3 regions of the Glaciecola punicea genome follow, and region 1 is predicted to be linked to each of the others. Evidence: predicted binding sites of a transcription regulator. Region 1 holds the regulator's gene; each other region holds the start of a gene.

Evidence for each region. The regulator FNR, encoded in region 1, switches genes on or off when oxygen is low (the NO sensors DNR and NnrR bind a similar motif). The targets are predictions, from matches to a motif close to TTGATCTAGATCAA.
Region 2: the regulator FNR is predicted to act here: its motif matches at 2,162-2,175, upstream of clpB (ATP-dependent chaperone ClpB).
Region 3: the regulator FNR is predicted to act here: its motif matches at 3,139-3,152, upstream of BAE46_RS14410 (DUF3149 domain-containing protein).

What each region holds. Positions count from the first base shown of each region.
Region 1 covers NZ_LZXY01000001.1:145,587-152,106, forward strand. The annotation lists gene BAE46_RS00615 (heavy metal translocating P-type ATPase) at 1-1,920, shown strand, start outside; gene ccoS (cbb3-type cytochrome oxidase assembly protein CcoS) at 1,970-2,248, shown strand; gene BAE46_RS00625 (sulfite exporter TauE/SafE family protein) at 2,248-2,919, shown strand; gene fnr (fumarate/nitrate reduction transcriptional regulator Fnr) at 2,926-3,657, shown strand; gene rssA (patatin-like phospholipase RssA) at 3,737-4,687, shown strand; gene BAE46_RS00640 (DUF2987 domain-containing protein) at 4,706-5,368, opposite strand; gene BAE46_RS00645 (glucosaminidase domain-containing protein) at 5,365-6,165, opposite strand; gene BAE46_RS00650 (DUF975 family protein) at 6,158-6,520, opposite strand, start outside.
Region 2 covers NZ_LZXY01000008.1:138,412-144,931, reverse strand. The annotation lists gene clpB (ATP-dependent chaperone ClpB) at 1-2,073, opposite strand, end outside; gene pgeF (peptidoglycan editing factor PgeF) at 2,210-2,983, opposite strand; gene rluD (23S rRNA pseudouridine(1911/1915/1917) synthase RluD) at 2,993-3,979, opposite strand; gene BAE46_RS10825 (outer membrane protein assembly factor BamD) at 4,131-4,901, shown strand; gene BAE46_RS10820 (ChrR family anti-sigma-E factor) at 5,010-5,699, opposite strand; gene BAE46_RS10815 (sigma-70 family RNA polymerase sigma factor) at 5,692-6,306, opposite strand; gene BAE46_RS10810 (LON peptidase substrate-binding domain-containing protein) at 6,469-6,520, opposite strand, start outside.
Region 3 covers NZ_LZXY01000012.1:70,225-76,744, forward strand. The annotation lists gene BAE46_RS12740 (M16 family metallopeptidase) at 1-616, shown strand, start outside; gene gshA (glutamate--cysteine ligase) at 717-2,318, shown strand; gene BAE46_RS12750 (transglycosylase SLT domain-containing protein) at 2,488-3,114, shown strand; gene BAE46_RS14410 (DUF3149 domain-containing protein) at 3,228-3,350, shown strand; gene BAE46_RS12755 (Smr/MutS family protein) at 3,424-4,065, opposite strand; gene prmB (50S ribosomal protein L3 N(5)-glutamine methyltransferase) at 4,157-5,161, shown strand; gene aroC (chorismate synthase) at 5,193-6,293, shown strand; gene BAE46_RS12770 (MFS transporter) at 6,301-6,520, shown strand, end outside.

The DNA.
Region 1 (6,520 bases):
TTAGGTCTTGCAGGCATAATGACTATGCAAGTTATGATGTTGGCTATGGGGCAATATTTCGATGTATTAGGCAGTCTTGAAGATGAAACGGTGTCTTTTTTCAACGCGGTAAGTTTACTGCTGACGACGCCAGTCGTGTTATATTCAGGCAGTATTTTTTATGTGAGTGCATTTAAAGCGCTGATGGCGCGCACGGTTAATATGGATGTACCTGTAACAATTGCTATCGTAGCCACTTATATAGCCGGCATACGAGTGGTAAATAAAAACACGGGTGAAGTATATTTTGAATCCATCTGTATGTTCATATTTTTCTTGTTAATAGGACGCTACTTAGAACATCGAGCACGCCATAAAGCATCGCTTACTTCTGCCAATATGCTAAAACTTATCCCCGTTACTGCGCAAAAGCAAACAGCAGATGGCTTTGTGTCAGTATTGGCAAAACAGCTCGTTAAAGACGATATAGTGTTAGTGAAAGCAGGTGAAACAGTGCCAGTAGACGGTCAGATTACTGAAGGCAGAAGTTATTTTGATGAATCTATGTTGACTGGTGAATTTGAACCTGTGGTAAAAACGGTCGGTCAGCGAATCTATGCAGGCTCGCTTAACCAACAAGACTCTATTGTAATGGAGGTAGAAGCCTCTGTTAAATATGCGATGATGAACCAAATACTGCGCTTGCAAGAATTGGCAATGGCGAATAAACCCAAAGTAGCTGCAATTGCTGACAAACTATCCCGCTATTTTGTGGTGGTGGTGCTTGTTATAGCAGCTTTAACTTATTCGTACTGGACGATGCAAAACGATCCGCATGCGTTTTGGATTGCTATTTCAATCTTAATTGCTACCTGTCCTTGCGCACTCAGCTTGGCCACGCCTTCAGCGTTAACGTGCGCCATGGCGAAACTTAACGAACTGGGAATATTGCTCAAAAGAGCTGATGCTTTAGAGCAATTGACACAAACCACCGACATTGTGTTTGATAAAACCGGCACACTGACTCGCGGAGAATTTGCAATTGCACGCACGTGGATAAACCCAATCAGTGAAACTCACTTTGATATCCAAAAAGACACTGTTAAACCCTATGTAATGGCATTAACTAACTGCATAGAGTCTCGCTCAGAGCATCCTATTTCGAAAGCTTTCGAGCGTTATATACACGACAATAATGATACTGAATTTTCAAGTAACGATTTCTCAATAAGTGATTATACCGTGAGTATTGGCGAAGGGGTCAAGACTGCCGTAAATCAACAGCATTATCTGTTAGGCAGTCAATCAATGATATTATCTTCACTAAATGCGCCACTAAGCCGTGAAATTGGTGAGGCAATTAAAGGTGCAAATGTACTGCTGTCGTCGGGTGGCGTTGTATTAGCCGCTTTTTGGGTAACGGATACAGTGCATCCAGACGCCTTAGATATTGTGCGCCAGCTGTCGCAGCATGAGCTCACCATCTTAAGCGGTGACACACAGGTAAATGTAAACAGCATTGCCATCGAATTAGGTATCAAAAATGCGGTGGGTAATAGCACCCCAAAAGACAAACTCGACTATATTGGCAAGTTACAGGCAGATAAAAAGCGCGTAGTAATGTTAGGCGACGGCATAAACGATGCACCTGTATTGGCGGCGGCGGATGTCTCAATAGCGGTTGGCAATGCCTCTGATTTGGCCAAGAACGCTGCTGATGTCATACTGCTTAATCCAAAGCTACAGTCGGTGGTAGATGTGCTTACGATGGCTAAACGGACAAAACGCAAAATCAAACAAAATATAGCTTGGTCTTTAGGCTATAACATTTCGGTGTTACCATTTGCCGTCGTGGGTTGGTTAACACCATGGCAGGCAGCGCTTGGCATGTCGTTAAGCTCTATAATTGTGGTTTATAACTCAACCCGGCTGATGCGTTAAATGTCTAATGAATACTGTTTAATAAGGGCAATGCGATGAGAACTAAATAATGAGCATAATTTATGTATTAATACCGCTGGCAATTATTATAGTAGCTATAGCCATTGCTATATTCTTTTGGGCGGTAAAATCTAATCAGTTCGATGATTTAGAACGTCAGGGCTACAGTATTTTGTTTGATGACGACATACAGCAAAATAACACAAATAGCGCGAAATCAAGCACTAACAAAAGTGTTGAAAATGACGACGCTGATTTAGACAAAGCTTCTTCAACAGGTGAAGCCAACAGTAAAAGCAAAACGCCCATCAATAAAAGCAAGTCATAGTGTCAGAGTATATTTATTTATCGGCTTTTCTGATTGGCTTGGCAGGAGGTGTTCATTGTATTGGAATGTGCGGTGGTATTGCAGGTGCCTTTACCTTTGCTATTCCTAAAAATAAATCCCATACCCCTTATATAGCATGCTATAACGCAGGCAGAGTATTTTCGTATACTATTGCAGGCGCGGTAACTGGGTGGCTCGGCAGCTTGTTTACTTCCTCTGTTGTAACCGGGTTGTTAATACTACAAAGCCTAAGTATTGTTTTTTTATTGCTGTTGGCACTTTATATTAGTGACTTGTATAAAGGCTTAATACACTTTGAAAAAGCAGGTGCTCGTTTATGGCGACGCTTAGCCCCTGTCGCTAAAAAACTAATCCCATTTAAGAGCCCTGCCCATACCTTCCTATATGGCATGGTATGGGGTTGGCTACCCTGTGGTTTAGTATACTCCGCGCTCACCTGGTCTTTAGCTAGCGGTAGCTTTTTACAAGGCGGACTGTTTATGCTTTGTTTCGGGATAGGGACACTACCAGCGCTGGTAGCGTCTAGTATGGGAGCGAGTTTTTTAATCCCAATTCTGCAGCACAAAGCAACACGATTAGGTATTGCCGGCATATTGTTCTTGTTTGCGCTATATTTGATTGTCGATTTATTCAAGGGTGTGGCATTATAATGAATAATAAACCGTAAAAAGGAATTAGCATTTATGTCTAACACTGAAGTCGCTATTAACTGTCAAAGCTGTAGCTTTAGCCATTTATGCCTGCCTGTTAGCCTGAACGAACAAGAACTTGAATCTTTAGATGATATTATTGAACGCAAAAGGCCTTTGCATAAAAATGACAAACTCGTTAATGCAGGCGATAAATTCCACTCCTTATATGCAGTCCGTTCTGGTTCGTTTAAATCCTACATTAGCGATAAAAATGGTGTTGAACAGCTCACAAGCTTTCATTTTCCAGGTGATATCATAGGTTTCGATGCGCTTCAAAATGACATCCATCAGAGTAATACACAGGCGCTAGAAACGGCTATGGTATGCGAGCTACATTATGAAACACTTGATCAAGTGGCCAGCCAGTACCCAAAGCTTAGGAAACAAATTATGCGTTTTATGAGTTCTGAAATAAAACACGACCAAGAGTTTATGATGCTGCTCAGTAAGCGAAGCGCTGAAGAGAAACTGCTGTATTTTATTAATCACTTATCGCAGCGTTTTAATGAGCGAGGGTACTCAGCCAAGCAATTTAATCTACCAATGACCAGAAGTGAAATTGGTAATTATTTAGGTTTAACGGTTGAAACAATTTCGAGATTATTAACGCGTTTTCAAAAAGACGGATTAATTCAAGTTAACGGCAAGTTAATCACCATTACCAACTTTGATGGTGTGCAGCAGCATATTCGCTAATGCAGCAGCATATTTGCTATGAACGATATCAAAATTAGCGAAAGAAAACCGTTAACTGCGCGACCAACATAGAGACAACATGAAAATAGGATTAGCATTAGGCGCAGGTGCAGCCAGAGGTTGGGCCCACATTGGCATCATCAAAGCCCTGCAAGATCTCGGCGTGAAGATTGACGTGGTAGCCGGCTGTTCCATAGGCGCATACGTGGGGGCAGCATTCGCTAGCGGTAAACTAGACGAACTGGAAGAATGGGCTTTTACGCTGTCTGAATGGCAGGTATTTAGCCTATTGGGAATAGGCTTTAAGCGCGGCGGCCTAGCCAGTGGTCAAAAAGTTTTTATTAAGCATAAAGAAGAATTTTGTGCGCCTACATTTGAAGAAATGAACATTCCGTTTACGGCCGTTGCTACCGATTTATATTCGGGTAAAGAAGTGGTGTTCAATCAAGGCGAAGTGAACGATGCTATTAAAGCATCCTGCGCTATTCCTGCTCTTTTTCCGCCTGTAGAACATGAGGGTCGTTGGCTTGTAGATGGCGCGGTAGTAAATCCCGTACCAGTGAATCAATGCAGGCAATTAGGCGCTGATTTTGTCATTGCGATTAATTTAAGCGCTGACTTTAGACCACAGCTAATTGAAAAGTTTGAAAAGGAACACCAAGCGAATCAGCTCAAAACCGACAAACTCTTGGGTAATGCCAGCGGTGGCCTCGTGAAGCAGTGGTTCTCTCCTGATCCTAAGCCAAATAAACTGCAGGCACCGGGTATTGTGAGTGTAATGAGTAGCTCACTGGAAATTTTACAGGCTAGGGTAACCCGTTCTCGTTTGGCAGGCGATCCGCCTGACCTTCTTATTGAGCCTCAGTTAAGGGATGTGAGCTTGTTGGAGTTTCACCGCGCCCAAGAGCTATCTCAAAAAGGCCGAGACGCAGTCAACAGATTAGCGCAGCAAATAGAGTTTCAATTAAATTTAGTAGGAAAGTCGGACAGAACAGAAGGCACCGATAAGAAAGCCCTACTAATACAGTAAAGCCATTATAAAATAGGCTTAACGACTTGTTTTAGCCGTAATACGTAAAGGGACGCTTGGTAATATCACGTTGTTTAATATTGGCAGTTCGTTAGAACTCAATATTAGCTTGCCATCCTTTATTTGCATGCCATTAGACAGCGCTGCCGTTAAGTTTTTGTCTTTAAATTGAATCGTTAAACCGTCAACTTCGGGCATCATAAACGACATAAAACCACCGATATCATCAAAAAATGTGGCGAACTGGTCATACAATAAATCTAACTCTTGGCTCGTATAACTAGATTTTACATGCTCTGGTTTTGTCTCTAACTGTACCGATATATCACAAATGTTAGAGGGCTCTGTTAAATCGAGGATGACAACGGCGTCTGCGAGCCTAAGTGCCCTTTCAGATGGCAATGTAAATCGATATTCCGGCGTAATTTCTATAGGGATTTGCTGTTTTTCAGTGCTGATTCTTGCACTGTTTATTTGGCATAATGATTTGGTCCGAATATTCATAAATCCAAATGCGAACTGCAGCGCATTCGTTTCTTGTGAATCCAATTTTTTAACATGGCTGTAAAACGTTTTGTAAGCAACTTGTAATTCTTCAGATTTTGCCGTTTTTGACGCACTTAGCGACATTATTACTATTGTTAAGCTTATCGCAAAGGTCTTGCCTATTCTTACAATCATGGATTAATTAATTCCTCGTTTATTCTCATCATATGGTGTAGTTCATCAATATATTCTTCACCGCGCTCAGAATATCTGATCAAACCTTCGGCCATTGCGTGCGCGGTAATTGGTTTTTGATTCATGCGTGATTTTTCGCGTATTCTACGCATGTCTTTGTATGCAGGATGACTATTTAGATTTCTCATGTAGGCATACATGGCACTGGAGAGGTCATCGAACTTGGCCACTTCGTGAGCTGCACCGTCGGGGCGTCTGCTCGGCACGAAGCCGCAGCCTTCTCTGAAACACCATAAACCAAAAAAGTTGTACCCTTTTGTGGCAAAACGTGAGGTGCCCCAGCCTGATTCATTTGCGGTTTGCACAAGTACTAATTCGACTGGTATTATATCAATTTTGCGAAATAGCTCTGTAAAAATAGCGTCAAATGATTGACTTGTGTCAACGCGGTACTCGTTTAATAACCAATCGAACTCCGCTTGCTGCTTGCGTGAAAAGTCTTCCCCTGCTAGCTGTTTCGCCTGCAAGCCCTGCACATAGAGTCTTACATTGCGTATATAGTCATTTTGCGCTTCGGCAACAGGTTTTAGATAGCTAAAAAAAGCCTCTTTTTTATCTCTGACTTGCGTAAATTGGGTAAAGTCAGGTACAGGTTTATAAGCATGCTCAATAGTGGCAACTTCTTTAACGCTAGGAATATCGTTAAACTCATCAGGTTGAGGTTGAAAGTACATCAAACCAATAATTAATAGAAGTACAAAGCCAAGTGCAATCGATATTATTTTAAACTTATGCATTGAATAATCCTTCATTTTTAATTGATGACTCATCAGACTCTGAAGATTGATCTATACAAAATAAGTCTTGATATAAAACAGCCTTAGCGTTGAAATACAAAGGCCCAATCCACAAATACGCAATTCCAAAACTAATAAACACAACAACTAGCATAGCTAAAAATATCAAATATAGTTGTAACATTTTCCAAATATACACATTGCTCATTTTAATGGAACACATAATTGCTTTAAGTGGTCGTATTTTTTTGTCTGCAATCAAAGGCAAGGTAAAAGTGGTTACTGCAAATATATAAAAACCAGGAATAAAAAACAACGTAAAGCCAAAAGTAAACAAAATATCGACACAAATAGA
Region 2 (6,520 bases), on a different contig from region 1:
TAGCAGTATATTGAATACATCAGGATGCGCTTTTTCAACTTCGTCTAGCAAAATAACTGAATATGGCTTTCTCCTAACCGCTTCAGTTAGATAACCACCCTCTTCATAGCCAACGTAACCAGGGGGGGCGCCCACAAGTCTGCTAACTGAATGCTTTTCCATAAACTCGGACATATCAATTCGAATCATTGCCTCTTGAGTGTCAAACATAAAAGTTGCTAGTGCTTTACATAGCTCTGTTTTACCAACGCCCGTGGGGCCCAAAAACAATAAAGATCCCACCGGCTTGTCAGGATCTGCAAGGCCAGCGCGTGAGCGTCTAATCGCATTCGACACCGCTTTAACCGCTTCGGTCTGCCCAATCACTTGCCTAGCAATTGCAGCTTCCATGTTAATCAGCTTGTCTTTTTCACCGCCCAACATTTTTCTTACTGGAATGCCTGTCCAGCGACTAAGTACATCCGCTATTTCCACTTCGGTTACTTTGTTTTTAAGTAAGGTATTCTCGGTAATTTCATTTTGCGCAGCTTTCTCGAGCTTTTGCTCCAATGCAGGAATTTTGCCATACTGCAACTCTGACATTCGGCTTAAGTCGGAGGCTCTTCGGGCAATTTCTAAATCAAGCTTGGCTTGTTCTAAATCCGTCTTGATACCTTGGGTACCCTGCATTGCCTCTTTTTCTTTGTTCCAGACTTTTTCAAGTTCGGCGTATTTAATTTCGGCTTGCTCTCTTTCTAGCTCAATAATTTCTAATCGTTTGAGGCTGGCGGTGTCTGTCTCTTTGGCAAGCGCCTGTTCTTCCAATTTCAACTGAATTATTCTTCGTTCAAGCTTGTCCATTTCTTCTGGTTTTGAATCTATTTGCATACGAATACTGGATGCAGCTTCGTCAATTAAATCAATGGCTTTATCGGGTAGTTGTCGGTCACTAATATAGCGATTTGACAGACTCGCCGCTGCTACAATGGCAGGGTCTGTTATATCCACAGCGTGATGAAGCTCGTAACGCTCTTTTAGCCCGCGCAAAATAGCGATAGTGTCTTCTACCGACGGCTGCTCCACTAGTACCTTTTGAAAACGACGTTCAAGCGCGGCATCTTTTTCAATATACTGTCTATATTCGTCAAGTGTAGTGGCACCCACGCAGTGTAATTCACCCCTGGCTAATGCCGGTTTTAGCATATTCCCGGCATCCATTGCACCTTCACCTTTACCAGCGCCTACCATAGTGTGCAACTCGTCAATAAAAAGAATGACGCGCCCTTCTTCTCTTGCGAGTTCATTGAGGACAGATTTTAGGCGCTCTTCAAATTCGCCTCTATATTTTGCGCCCGCCAGTAACGAGCCCATATCGAGTGATAATACTCGCTTATTTTTTAAGCCTTCAGGCACCTCACCGTTAATAATTCTTTGCGCAAGTCCTTCAGCGATAGCGGTTTTACCTACACCGGGTTCACCAATAAGCACGGGGTTATTTTTGGTTCTTCTTTGTAAGACCTGAATGGTGCGGCGAATTTCATCGTCGCGCCCTATTACTGGGTCAAGTTTACCTTGTTCGGCGCGTTCGGTTAAGTCGGTTGTATATTTTTCGAGGGCTTGACGAACGTCTTCAGCATTCTGATCGGTCACTTTTTGGCCGTTTCTAACATGGTCTATTGCCTGTTCTACTTTAACTTTGGTCAAGCCTAGCTTGATTAGCAATTGGCCTAAAGCACTTTTGTCATCGACGGCCGCAAGCACAAATATTTCAGAAGTGATGAAATCGTCTTTACGCTGCTGGGCTACTTTATCGCAGGTATTTAATAAACGAATGGTGTCACGACCTAGCTGAACGTCGGCCTCTGCACCTTGTATTTTAGGCAACTTGTCAACGCTTTCATTTAGTGACGAACGTAGACTATTCAAATTTATACCAGTGTGTTCAAGCAGCGCGCGTATGCCTGTGCCTTGCTGATTTAGCATGGCCGACATTAAGTGAATTGGCTCTATGTATTGATTGTCACGTCCAAGCGCAAGAGACTGCGCATCTGAAATGGCAATTTGAAATTTACTTGTAAATTTATCTAAACGCATCTTAAGCTCTCCAATATTTCCTAAGCTCAGGTATGGGTATTGATAAAAGACAATTCAAGTGAGCACACTATCTTAAGTTAGCGCTAACTTGATGTACGTCACTTTTGTCAAAGTTTAACGTAGGCATAAATCACCGCTAGACGCGCAACACAACCGTCGCCATACGGCCCGTTTGCTGCAAACCTTGATGACTCGCACGGCGATGTGAGAAACAATATTCACTAGAATATGTACAAATTGGGGACTTTTGAATAGTCGGTACTTTTAAATCTGCCAGCAGCTTGCGCGCTATTTGCGCAAGGTCTACGTGATACTTGCCCGCCGTAGCGGCTGGAAGTATCGCATCTTTATAATTCGAAAACTGTGCAATTATATCATCAGAAATGTGAAAGTGAGCCGGTGAGATACTTGGACCTATCCATACCGTAAGCGAGGTTTTATCACTGAATTTAGTAACCGTTTCATTCAAAACACCATTAAGTAAACCTCGCCAACCAGCGTGGATCGCCGCTATTTGACCGCTTTTTGTACATGCAATTATAATCGGTAAGCAATCGGCGGTCATTACCGCCAGTGGTGTATTAATACGCGTAGAATATATCGCGTCGCATGCAGCATTGCTGGTGGGTGAAATCGCGCTGTCATAATCCGAAATAACATTACTGTGCTGCTGATTTAGCCACTTAATAGGCGCTATTAATGGCAGCTTAGCTGATGTGCTTATGTTAAGCGCCTGCTGCACAATGATAGCGTGTAAAAGCTGTCTATTTGTTGCCACGCGGTGTTCGTTGTCTTGCACATGCATGGCTAGATTAAACGATTTATACGCGTCGTCGCTCACCCCGCCCTGCACGCTGGTGGTGAAACAAAACACATTAGGCGCTAGCGCCTCTTCAGGTAAGAACAACATCTTAGGATACTACCATTGCTGCGGCATATCGTGCAGCGCTAAGTCTTTTTTCATTTCAACCAAAAGCGCCTCGAAGTCGCTGGGAATTGGCACTTCCCATGTCATAACCTTCCCTGTTGTAGGATGACTCAGACTAAGCTTGATGGCATGTAAGGCCTGTCGTTTAAAGCCACGCAGCATGGTAATGAATTCTTCACTTGCGTTTTTGGGCAATCTTGGCCGACCACCATAGTGAATATCACCGACAATGGGATGATTTATATATGTCATGTGCACTCTTATTTGGTGAGTACGGCCAGTTTCAAGTTTTAACCGTAAATGGGTATGTGCTCTGTATTTATGTTTTACGCGATAATGAGTAACTGCAGGCTTACCGCTTTCTCTTACGTCCATTAAGGTGCGTTTCGTTTGATGGCGCCCTATGTTGGCTTCTACTGTTCCTCCGGCAATCATATTGCCAAGCACAACAGCCTCATATTCACGCCCCATTATACGCTCTTGTAACTGATTAACTAAGCTGGTTTGTGCGCTTAAGGTTTTGGCCACGACCATAAGGCCTGTTGTGTCTTTATCGAGTCGATGCACAATGCCGGCACGTGGGATTTTTTCAATGGCCGGATAATGACTTAATAGTGCATTGAGAATAGTGCCAGACGGATTGCCTGCGCCAGGGTGCACAACAAAATTGGCAGGTTTGTTAATAACCAAAATATCATCGTCTTCATATACAATATTTAAAGTTATTTCTTGCGCTTCATTAAACACCTGCACTGCTTGCTCGGCAGAAATAACGATCTCTTCACCGCCTTTTAGCTTTAGCCTTGGGGTAAGCACAACTTGCGCATTTATAGTGACGCTGCCCTCTAAAATCCATTCTTTCAGCTTGGAACGTGAATATTCAGGGAACAAACGCGCAATAGACTGGTCTAGTCTGGTATCATAGTGCTCATCGGGCACTATTGCGTTTAACGATATTAAATTGACTTGTTGACTCATAAACACGATCATTGGCAAAAATTGAAGCGTAGTATATCAAGCCTTCAACGTAATTGCTTTACCGATAGCACAAAAGACAGCGAGCAGACATAAAAACCCTGTTAAGCGTTATTGAAAATTATAAATCACATTAAATGAGTAATTCTAAAACATGATAAAGCGCAAAAAATTGTTCACCGGACTCATCGCAATAACGATTGTTTTGTCCCTCACCGCTTGCTCAAACGTTGAAGATGAACAACGCCAGTTAATAGCAAATCAGGGCCCTACAGCATTATACAAGCAAGCCAAAAACAATATGGAAATAGGAAACTTTTCTGCTGCGGCCCAAATACTAAGCAGTATTGATTCAAAGTTCCCATTTGGGCCTTTGTCTCATCAAGTTCAGTTAGATTTGATTTATGCACATTATAAAAGCGGTGATATAGATCAAACCTTAGCCACTATTGACAGATTCATAAGGCTTAATCCAAATCATGCCGATGTAGAATATGCAATATACATGCGCGGGGTGGTCAACATGGAGCAAGACGCTAACTTGTTTCAAGCGGTATTTGGTGTAGATCGCTCAGACAGAGACCCGTCTAGGTCAAAAGAAGCCTTTGAAGATTTCAGGCGACTTATTGAGCAACATCCTGACTCAAAGTATGCGCCGGATGCTAAGCAGCGAATGGTGTTTATTAAAAATAGACTAGCCAAATATGAAATTGAAGTAGCGCGATTCTACATGCGCCGAGAAGCATGGGTTGCCGCCGCGAACAGAGGCCGATATGTACTGGAGTATTTTGCCGATACAGAGCAAATTCAGCCCGCTTTAGAAATAATGGTTGCTAGTTATAACGAACTTGGCTTAGATCAGCTGAAAAATAACGCGGTTAAAACATTAAGACTAAATTATCCCCAAAGCGAGTTTATTAATTAAGACATTGCGTCGTTTAGAAAGCCTATGGACACGTTGGCTTAAATGTTGAACCAAAAAAAAGACGCCGCCAAGGTGTCTTTTTTTTACTGAAGGTGAACGCAGCGCCGCTTAGTTATTAGTATTAACCTTAAAATATAGCTGGCTTAAAGGGTTTATTAACATTGCCCACCCGGAAGTAAAATGCAGCGGCATGTCTAGCATAGTAACAACAAGGCAACCCTCATAATTCTCCGCGGTGGGCATGTGAGTATGCTGTTGGTTTAACTCAATAAAATCCCCACTTTCATAGCACTTTCCACCATCTGTGAATTTACCATTAATCACTAAAGTAAGTTCGTTGCCTTTGTGAGTGTGCTCAGGAACACTTGCGCCTCTATCCATATAAATAAATTGTGCCAATGACCCGCCGCCTATGTTTACAGAGGCATGCCATAGTTTACCAGCTAAGTGAGACCATTCTCCTATGCGGTCGGCAAACCTAGCCAATGTCGCAGGCAATACAAATTCACGCCCATCCAATGTTATGCGTGTATCTAATGTCTGTGAATAACTTGGATTGAGCAAAGTACTGTCGTTAGTGATAGATTCAAACATGCTTATGTATTCGCGAAGAATAGTTGGATTTTGTCTTAAATCAGGGAACATATCTACTGCTATGGATTCAGTAAAACTGCGTGTTTTGCTCAAGCACGTTGGACACATGTCACAATGAGCAGATATCAAAATAGCTTTCGTAGAAGGCAATGCTCCTTCTACGAAACTGCGCAAAGCAGATTCACTGGGATGATGCTTAATCATATTCTCGTAGCATGTCCTTTAAACGCTGAAGCGCTAAACGAGTTCTGGACTTTACTGTTCCCAATGGTATTTCTAATTCATCAGCAACCTCTTGCTGCGACTTGCCATCAATGTAAATAGCTTCAATAACGCGCTGTTGCTTAGCGGGTAACTCGTTAAAGTACTGACCAACTTGCTCTAGCGTTATCTGCTCATCAAGTGGCGCAATCTTAGTATCTGCGGTTTGCTCACAAAGAACCGGCCACAAGTCATCTGAGCATACATCTTCTTTCCTATTCTGCAGTTTTCTTAGCATATCGAAGCGTATATTTCTGGCTATCGTAAATATCCACGTAGAAGGCGAGCCTTTCTCGGCGTTAAAAAGATGCGCTTTTTGCCAGACATTTGACATTGTATCTTGAACTAGTTCCATAGCTATAGCCTCGTTACCCATCTGCTTAAGTGCATATGATCGAAGTCTAGGAGCGAAGTAGCTAAAAATTTTGGCGAAAGAAGCTTTGCATCGTTGCTTCGCAATAGTATCTAAATATCCTGACATTTCGACAGAACAATCTTTGGGCTGCCGCGTCTCATTACGTTGCTGGTTTGCTGGAATTCCAATAAGCATATAGACCCTACCTTTATTTTTCGTTCAAATTATCATGCGTAAAGTATACCTCGAAAAATGTATCTCAATAGTTAAATATTGTTAATGTAAGATAAGGTTTTTCCTGACGATAAAACGCATAATGACTACATTATACGAACTACTATCATTAACGCTTTGTTCTTATTCTATTAGCTGTGACAAATATTTGAGTACTTTTTGACAATCTTGCTGT
Region 3 (6,520 bases), on a different contig from region 1:
GCTATATATTGTTGATAACCCGAGCAGCGTGCAGTCAGTCATTAATATTTTTCGTCACGCGCCTGTTTTTGATGCTTTCGAAGAGCATTTCAAATTAACATTGGCGAACTTTCCGTTAGGGGGCATGTTTAACAGTCGAATTAATTTAAATCTTCGCGAAGACAAAGGCTTCACCTACGGTGCCCGAAGTGCATTTGTGGGAGGTAAACAAACGGGTCAGTTTATTGCGTCTGCCGATGTGTCGAGCCAATTCACAAGACAAAGCATTGAAGAATTCATAACAGAAATAGATACCTTCAACGCATCCGGCATGACGGCTCAGGAGTTAGGCTTTCTTAAAAATGCCTACAGCCAGTCTGACGCCCTTAAATATGAAACCCCAAGACAAAAAGCAGGTTTTTTGGTGAGACTGCTATCTTTGGGTTTGAACAAAGAGTATCCAGCTCAGCAGCAAGCCATCATCCAAAATATAAATGCTGAGCAGCTCAATGCATTAGCGAATAAATGGCTTGATACTGATAAAATGCATATTTTAGTGGTAGGAGACGCTGCGACATTGGTAGAATCACTAAGACCGCTGGGTAGAGACATAGAAATAATAGACGTGCCCGAATAAGTTAAAACTGACCTAGCAAGCACGGCTCGCTTCGCGAGCACACATCGAAGCACACATGCGCTTCGTCATAACCGTACCATAAATTATAGAGAATAATAATTTGCCGACCAACCAAATAAGTTTTGAAGCTAGACTAGCTGCCGTTTCTGCACCTTCTTTTATGCAGGCGCTATGTAACATTAGACACGGTATTGAGCGCGAGACCTTAAGGGTTAACGACAATGGCACAATTAGCAGCGAGCCACATCCTCAGGCGCTTGGGGCAGCACTAACTCATACATGGATTACCACTGATTTTTCAGAATCATTGCTCGAGTTTATTACGCCGCCTGAAACAGACGTTGTTACCAGCATTAGCCAGCTTAACGATATTCATAAATTTACCTATGAATCCATAGGCGAGCAGTACCTGTGGCCTATGAGTATGCCTTGTTTTATTGATGAGCACACAGATATTCCGATTGCTCGGTATGGCAGCTCGAACATAGCACGCATGAAAGAGGTATACAGGGAAGGGTTGCATAATCGCTACGGCAGCATGATGCAGGTAATTTCAGGCGTGCACTTTAATTTTTCACTACCCGACGAGTTTTGGCAGCAGTGGTGCGATTTGCATGGTGAAACGTGGAACAAAGACACGCAGTCTGATTATTATTTTGGGCTCATTCGCAATTTTAAGCGCTTTGCATGGATCATTCCCTATTTATATGGTGCTTCTCCAGCGTTATGTAGTTCTTTTATTGCGCATAAAGATGTGAAACATAAGTTTGATACAGTAGGTAAGGGCACTCTTTATATGCCATATGCGACCTCTCTTCGAATGAGTGACCTTGGCTACACGAGCAGCTCACAGGCTAATTTGAAAATTTGCTACAACGACTTGAGTACTTATGTCAGCAGCCTACGCGGGGCTATTGGTAAAAAAGCACCTGACTATGCGCATTTAGGCTGCGATGAACAAAATGGATGGCAGCAGCTTAACGATAACGTATTGCAAATAGAGAACGAGCTATATTCACCTATACGCCCAAAACAAATAGCTAAATCATTAGAGATGCCAACAAATGCCCTGCAAGATCGCGGCGTAAGCTATTTAGAAGTGCGTTCGTTAGACGTCAACCCCTACTCTAATGTGGGCATTGATATTGAACAGTTTCATTTTTTAGACACGTTTTTAGTATATTGTTTGTTAGCGCCTTCAGAAAAGTTTGATGAGGCCAGCAGGCCGCTTAGTCAACAAAATATCACTGACGTAGTCGAAAGAGGTCGCGATCCAGCGTTACGGCTTAGTAATAACGGTGAGCCTATTTTGCTCAAAGACTGGGGTCAGCAACTTATCATAGAGTTACGTAAAGTAGCGGTGCTACTCGATGAAGCTAAACAAACAAGCGTGCACATTGAAGCGGTGAATAAGCAATATGAAAAGTTCATGGATCCTACCACTACACCCTCTGGAAAATGGCTAAAGACACTACTTGATAATGACATGGACAACGGTGAACTGGGTATGGCGTTGGCTAAGAAATATAAAGCGCAAGCGCATAATATTCCATATATTCATTTATCAAAGGCCGATTTTGTTGCTGAGGCGCTAGTGTCAGAAAATGCACAAAAAGAAATTGAGTCTCCTGATGATAAAGATTTTACCCAGTTTGTGAGTGATTATTTTGGTAAACGTGTGGCGTGTGATCACGAAATGTAACGTTGAGGACGTTAAGATTAGTCTTTAGGTGTTTAGTGAGACTTATCTGTTCATGGAAAATGACGGATAAAAAAAAGCCTGACGTTAAACACGTCAGGCAACACACACACTTAGGGAAAACATTTGTAGCACACAGTAATAAGAGTAAGAGGGAGGTGATTAGTTCCGCATGTTATTAAAAAAAGTAAATTTATTTTTATGCATACTGCTTAGCGCTTTTTTCTTAGGTGCTTGCAGCACCACTCAGCCTTCTCAAAGAGAGAATTTATGCTATATTTTTGAAGAAAAAGATGATTGGTTTGATGCTGCCGCCGACATGCGTGAGAAATGGGGTGTACCTATTCACGTGCCAATGGCCATGATGTATCAGGAAAGCTCTTTTCGTCATAATGCGAAACCGCCCCGAGATTATATACTCTTTGGGCTCATTCCATGGGGCCGCACGAGCAGCGCCTTTGGTTATGCGCAAGCAAAAACCAAGACCTGGGAAGACTACAAGCGAGAAACCGGGCGCACTTTCGCTGATCGTGATGATTTTGACGACGCCATAGACTTTATGGGCTGGTTTATTAGCAAAACCCACACTATTAATAACGTTTCGAAGTGGGATGCAAAAACGCAGTATTTAAATTATCACGAAGGATGGTCGGGCTATAAACGTAAAAGCTATCGTAAAAAGGCATGGCTTTATGGTGTCGCTAAAAAAGTTGATGAACGCTCACTTCGGTACGCAGCGCAGCTTAGAAACTGCGAAGACGATCTTGATAGGGGCTGGTTTATGCGGCTATTCACATAGTACTTGCTCGTATCGGTAAAATCTTTGATCTAGATCAGTAACTTATTCCTCGTTTTAATTACAATAACTCCATTGACTAATTTTAATTTATTAGCAAACGTGAGGTGATCATTATGTGGAACTTAGTTTTTTCAGATCCGGTTGTTTGGGGTTCAATTTTAGGTATTGTAATTATGATAGTAATGGCGGCGTATTATGCGTATCTGTTTATTCATAACGCTAAAAATGGTTTATAGCTAATAGTTGAATGGTTTTCGCAAGATTACGAACAGATGTTTACATTAAGTAAGTTAAACGAGCGGTCAATTTCTACTCAGGCTTATAGGCTTGAAAGTCAATGCCGATTAACACAAGTAGGCCTGCTTTGCCGCCATACTCTCTAGGTGCCTGAACAAATCCTGCCACGTCAGGGTGCTGTACAAGCCAATTAGGCACTTTTCGTTTAAGTGTGCCATTGCCATGTCCGTGGATAATGCCGATGCATGCAAAGTGACGCTTCTTTGCCTCAAAAATAACGGCCAAGATTTCTGCTTTTGCCTGCTGTCCAGTTTGGCCGTGTAGGTCTATCTCAATTTCAGGTGTAAAATAGCCCATACTTAGCTTCTTAAGCATGTCTTTGTTGCTAAACGTTAAGGGCAGTTTGAACTCGCTTTGATAGTTAATGGCAGCATCTTTTCGATAATATCTAATAGGTTTATCATCATCCCAATGTGCTTCAAATATATCTGAAAGCTCTACACTGGCACTGTGCTGTAAATAATCCGAAGAAGACAATTGTGCTAATGACATTTTTTGTGCACTAGCCTCCTTCTTAGCCATTCTCAAACGACTTTCTTTTGTGCGCTTTTGTTTACGCTCTTCATTTGTCAGCACATATTGATTATGGCTAACGGGCTTTGCGTCTTTAAACAAAGTAGAAAAATCTAAAGGCTCGTCGTTTTTTTTGCTCATGTGAATATTATTAACAGCATGTTTAGTCATTTTTCGATATTATACGCAACATACCATTCGTTAAATAGCCCAATTAAGTAGTTAATAATTCATGCATGAAGCTAATCAAGCGCCAAGACCTTACAAAACGCTGCAAGATCATGACATAATATCAGCCTTGAATAATCAAGAGCAGGTTACTCAATCTCTTAATAGCATTATAGACTATATCCGTTTTGCCATCTCACAGTGTAACCACCATGACGTTTATTTTGGCCATGGTACTCAAAACGCGTGGCAGGAGTCTCACCGACTCGTTTTTACAGCACTTTCACTGCCTTTAGATATTAGTGTGCAAGAGCAACAAGTATTTTACAGCTGCCGACTGACGCCAGCAGAGAAAGCACTGGTGTTTAGCTGGATAAAAGCGCGCTGTGAAGACGCTATTCCACTGCCGTATTTAAGCAATCAAGCTTGGTTTGCAGGGATGCCATTTTACATTGACGAACGCGCATTGATCCCACGCTCCCCCTTCGCTGAATTAATCGAAAGTAAATTTTCAGACTATTTACAAGATTCTGTGCCTCCAGCCTTTATTTTAGATATGTGCACAGGAAGTGGCTGTATCGCTATTGCGCTAGCGCAGCACTTTGTCCATGCTCAAGTAGATGCGGTGGATATAGACGAAGATGCGCTTGATGTGGCGTCAATTAACATTGAACAATACCAAATTCAAGATAGAGTGTTTCCTATGCAGTCTGACTTGTTTTCAAATTTGGGCGCGCAAAAATATGATTTAATAGTGGTAAATCCGCCTTATGTAGATGCGTACGACATGCAAGATCTTCCGCGCGAATATTTACATGAGCCTGAATCAGCGCTTGCGTCAGGTGAAGATGGCCTTGATTTAACCCTCGCACTCTTGAAACAAGTAGCCCAATATATGTCGGACAACGCTTGGTTGTTCGTGGAAGTTGGCAACAGTGAAGTGAACTTTGCCCAGCGTTTTGGCGCTTTTAGCGTGCATTGGTGCAAGTTAACGCATGGTGGTAATGGTATATTTGCGCTCAATAAAAGCCAATTAACAGCACAACTCCCGTTGTTAAACAAACTCTAAAACACATTCATATTTAAAAAGGAAACTAGCGATGTCAGGAAATACCTTTGGTAAATTGTTTAGCGTTACCACCTTTGGTGAAAGTCATGGACTTGCTATTGGCGGCGTGGTGGACGGTTGCCCACCTGGACTTGAGCTTAATGAAGAGGACTTGCAGGGTGATTTGGACCGACGTAAACCAGGTACCTCAAAATATACGACCGCTAGACGTGAAGACGACGAGGTGAAAATTCTTTCCGGTGTATTTGAAGGTAAAACGACAGGCGCTAGCATTGGTTTATTAATTAATAATATTGACCAACGCAGTCAAGACTATTCTAACATTAAAGACAGTTTTAGACCTGGCCATGCTGATTACACTTATCAACAAAAATTTGGTATAAGAGACTATCGCGGTGGCGGCCGTTCATCTGCACGTGAGACCGCGGTTAGAGTAGCAGCTGGCGGCATTGCTAAAAAATATTTACAGCAGTTGTTTGGTATAGAAATTCGTGGCTACATATCCCAAATTGGTCCAGTGGTAATAGACAAAGTTGATCACAACGTTACGAATACCAACCCTTTCTTTTGCCCTGACAAAGATAAAATAGCCGCCTTAGATCAATACATACGCGATCTAAAAAAGGAAGGTAATTCCATAGGTGCTAGAGTTTGCGTGTCGGCAACAAATGTACCCGTGGGACTAGGTGAGCCTGTGTTTGATCGTTTAGACGCCGACATTGCACATGCCATGATGGGCATAAACGCAGTGAAAGGGGTAGAAGTCGGCGATGGTTTTGACGTGGTAACACAAAAAGGCACCGACCACCGCGACGAAATTTCTCCCAAGGGCTTCTACACAAATCATGCTGGGGGAGTTCTAGGTGGTATCAGCACGGGTCAAGAAGTGCTAGTACAATTGGCATTAAAACCGACCTCAAGTATCAGTATTTCAGGTAAAACGGTTGATATAAACGGCAATGCGGCTGACATTATTACGAAAGGGCGACACGACCCCTGTGTGGGGATCCGCGCGGTGCCTATTGCTGAGGCCATGTTAGCGCTGGTATTAATGGATCATTTGTTAAGACATAGGGCGCAAAATTCACAGGTTCATTCCATCACGCCCGTAATTCCGGCGCAACGTCCGTAATTGTGGCGTGAATTCATTCATTCGTCTGCTATTTGGGCCTAAGCGTAATGTGCCTATAGACAGCACGAGCAACCGTGTTTTTTTAGGCATGACCTATTTCTTTTATTTTGGCCAACTAGGCATCTTTATGCCGTACGTTGGTTTGTTTCTTGATGACCGTGGCTTTAGCTCCGCGCAAATAGGCACCTTGCTCGCCATCACCGCTTTATTTAGAATGTTAGGGCCTA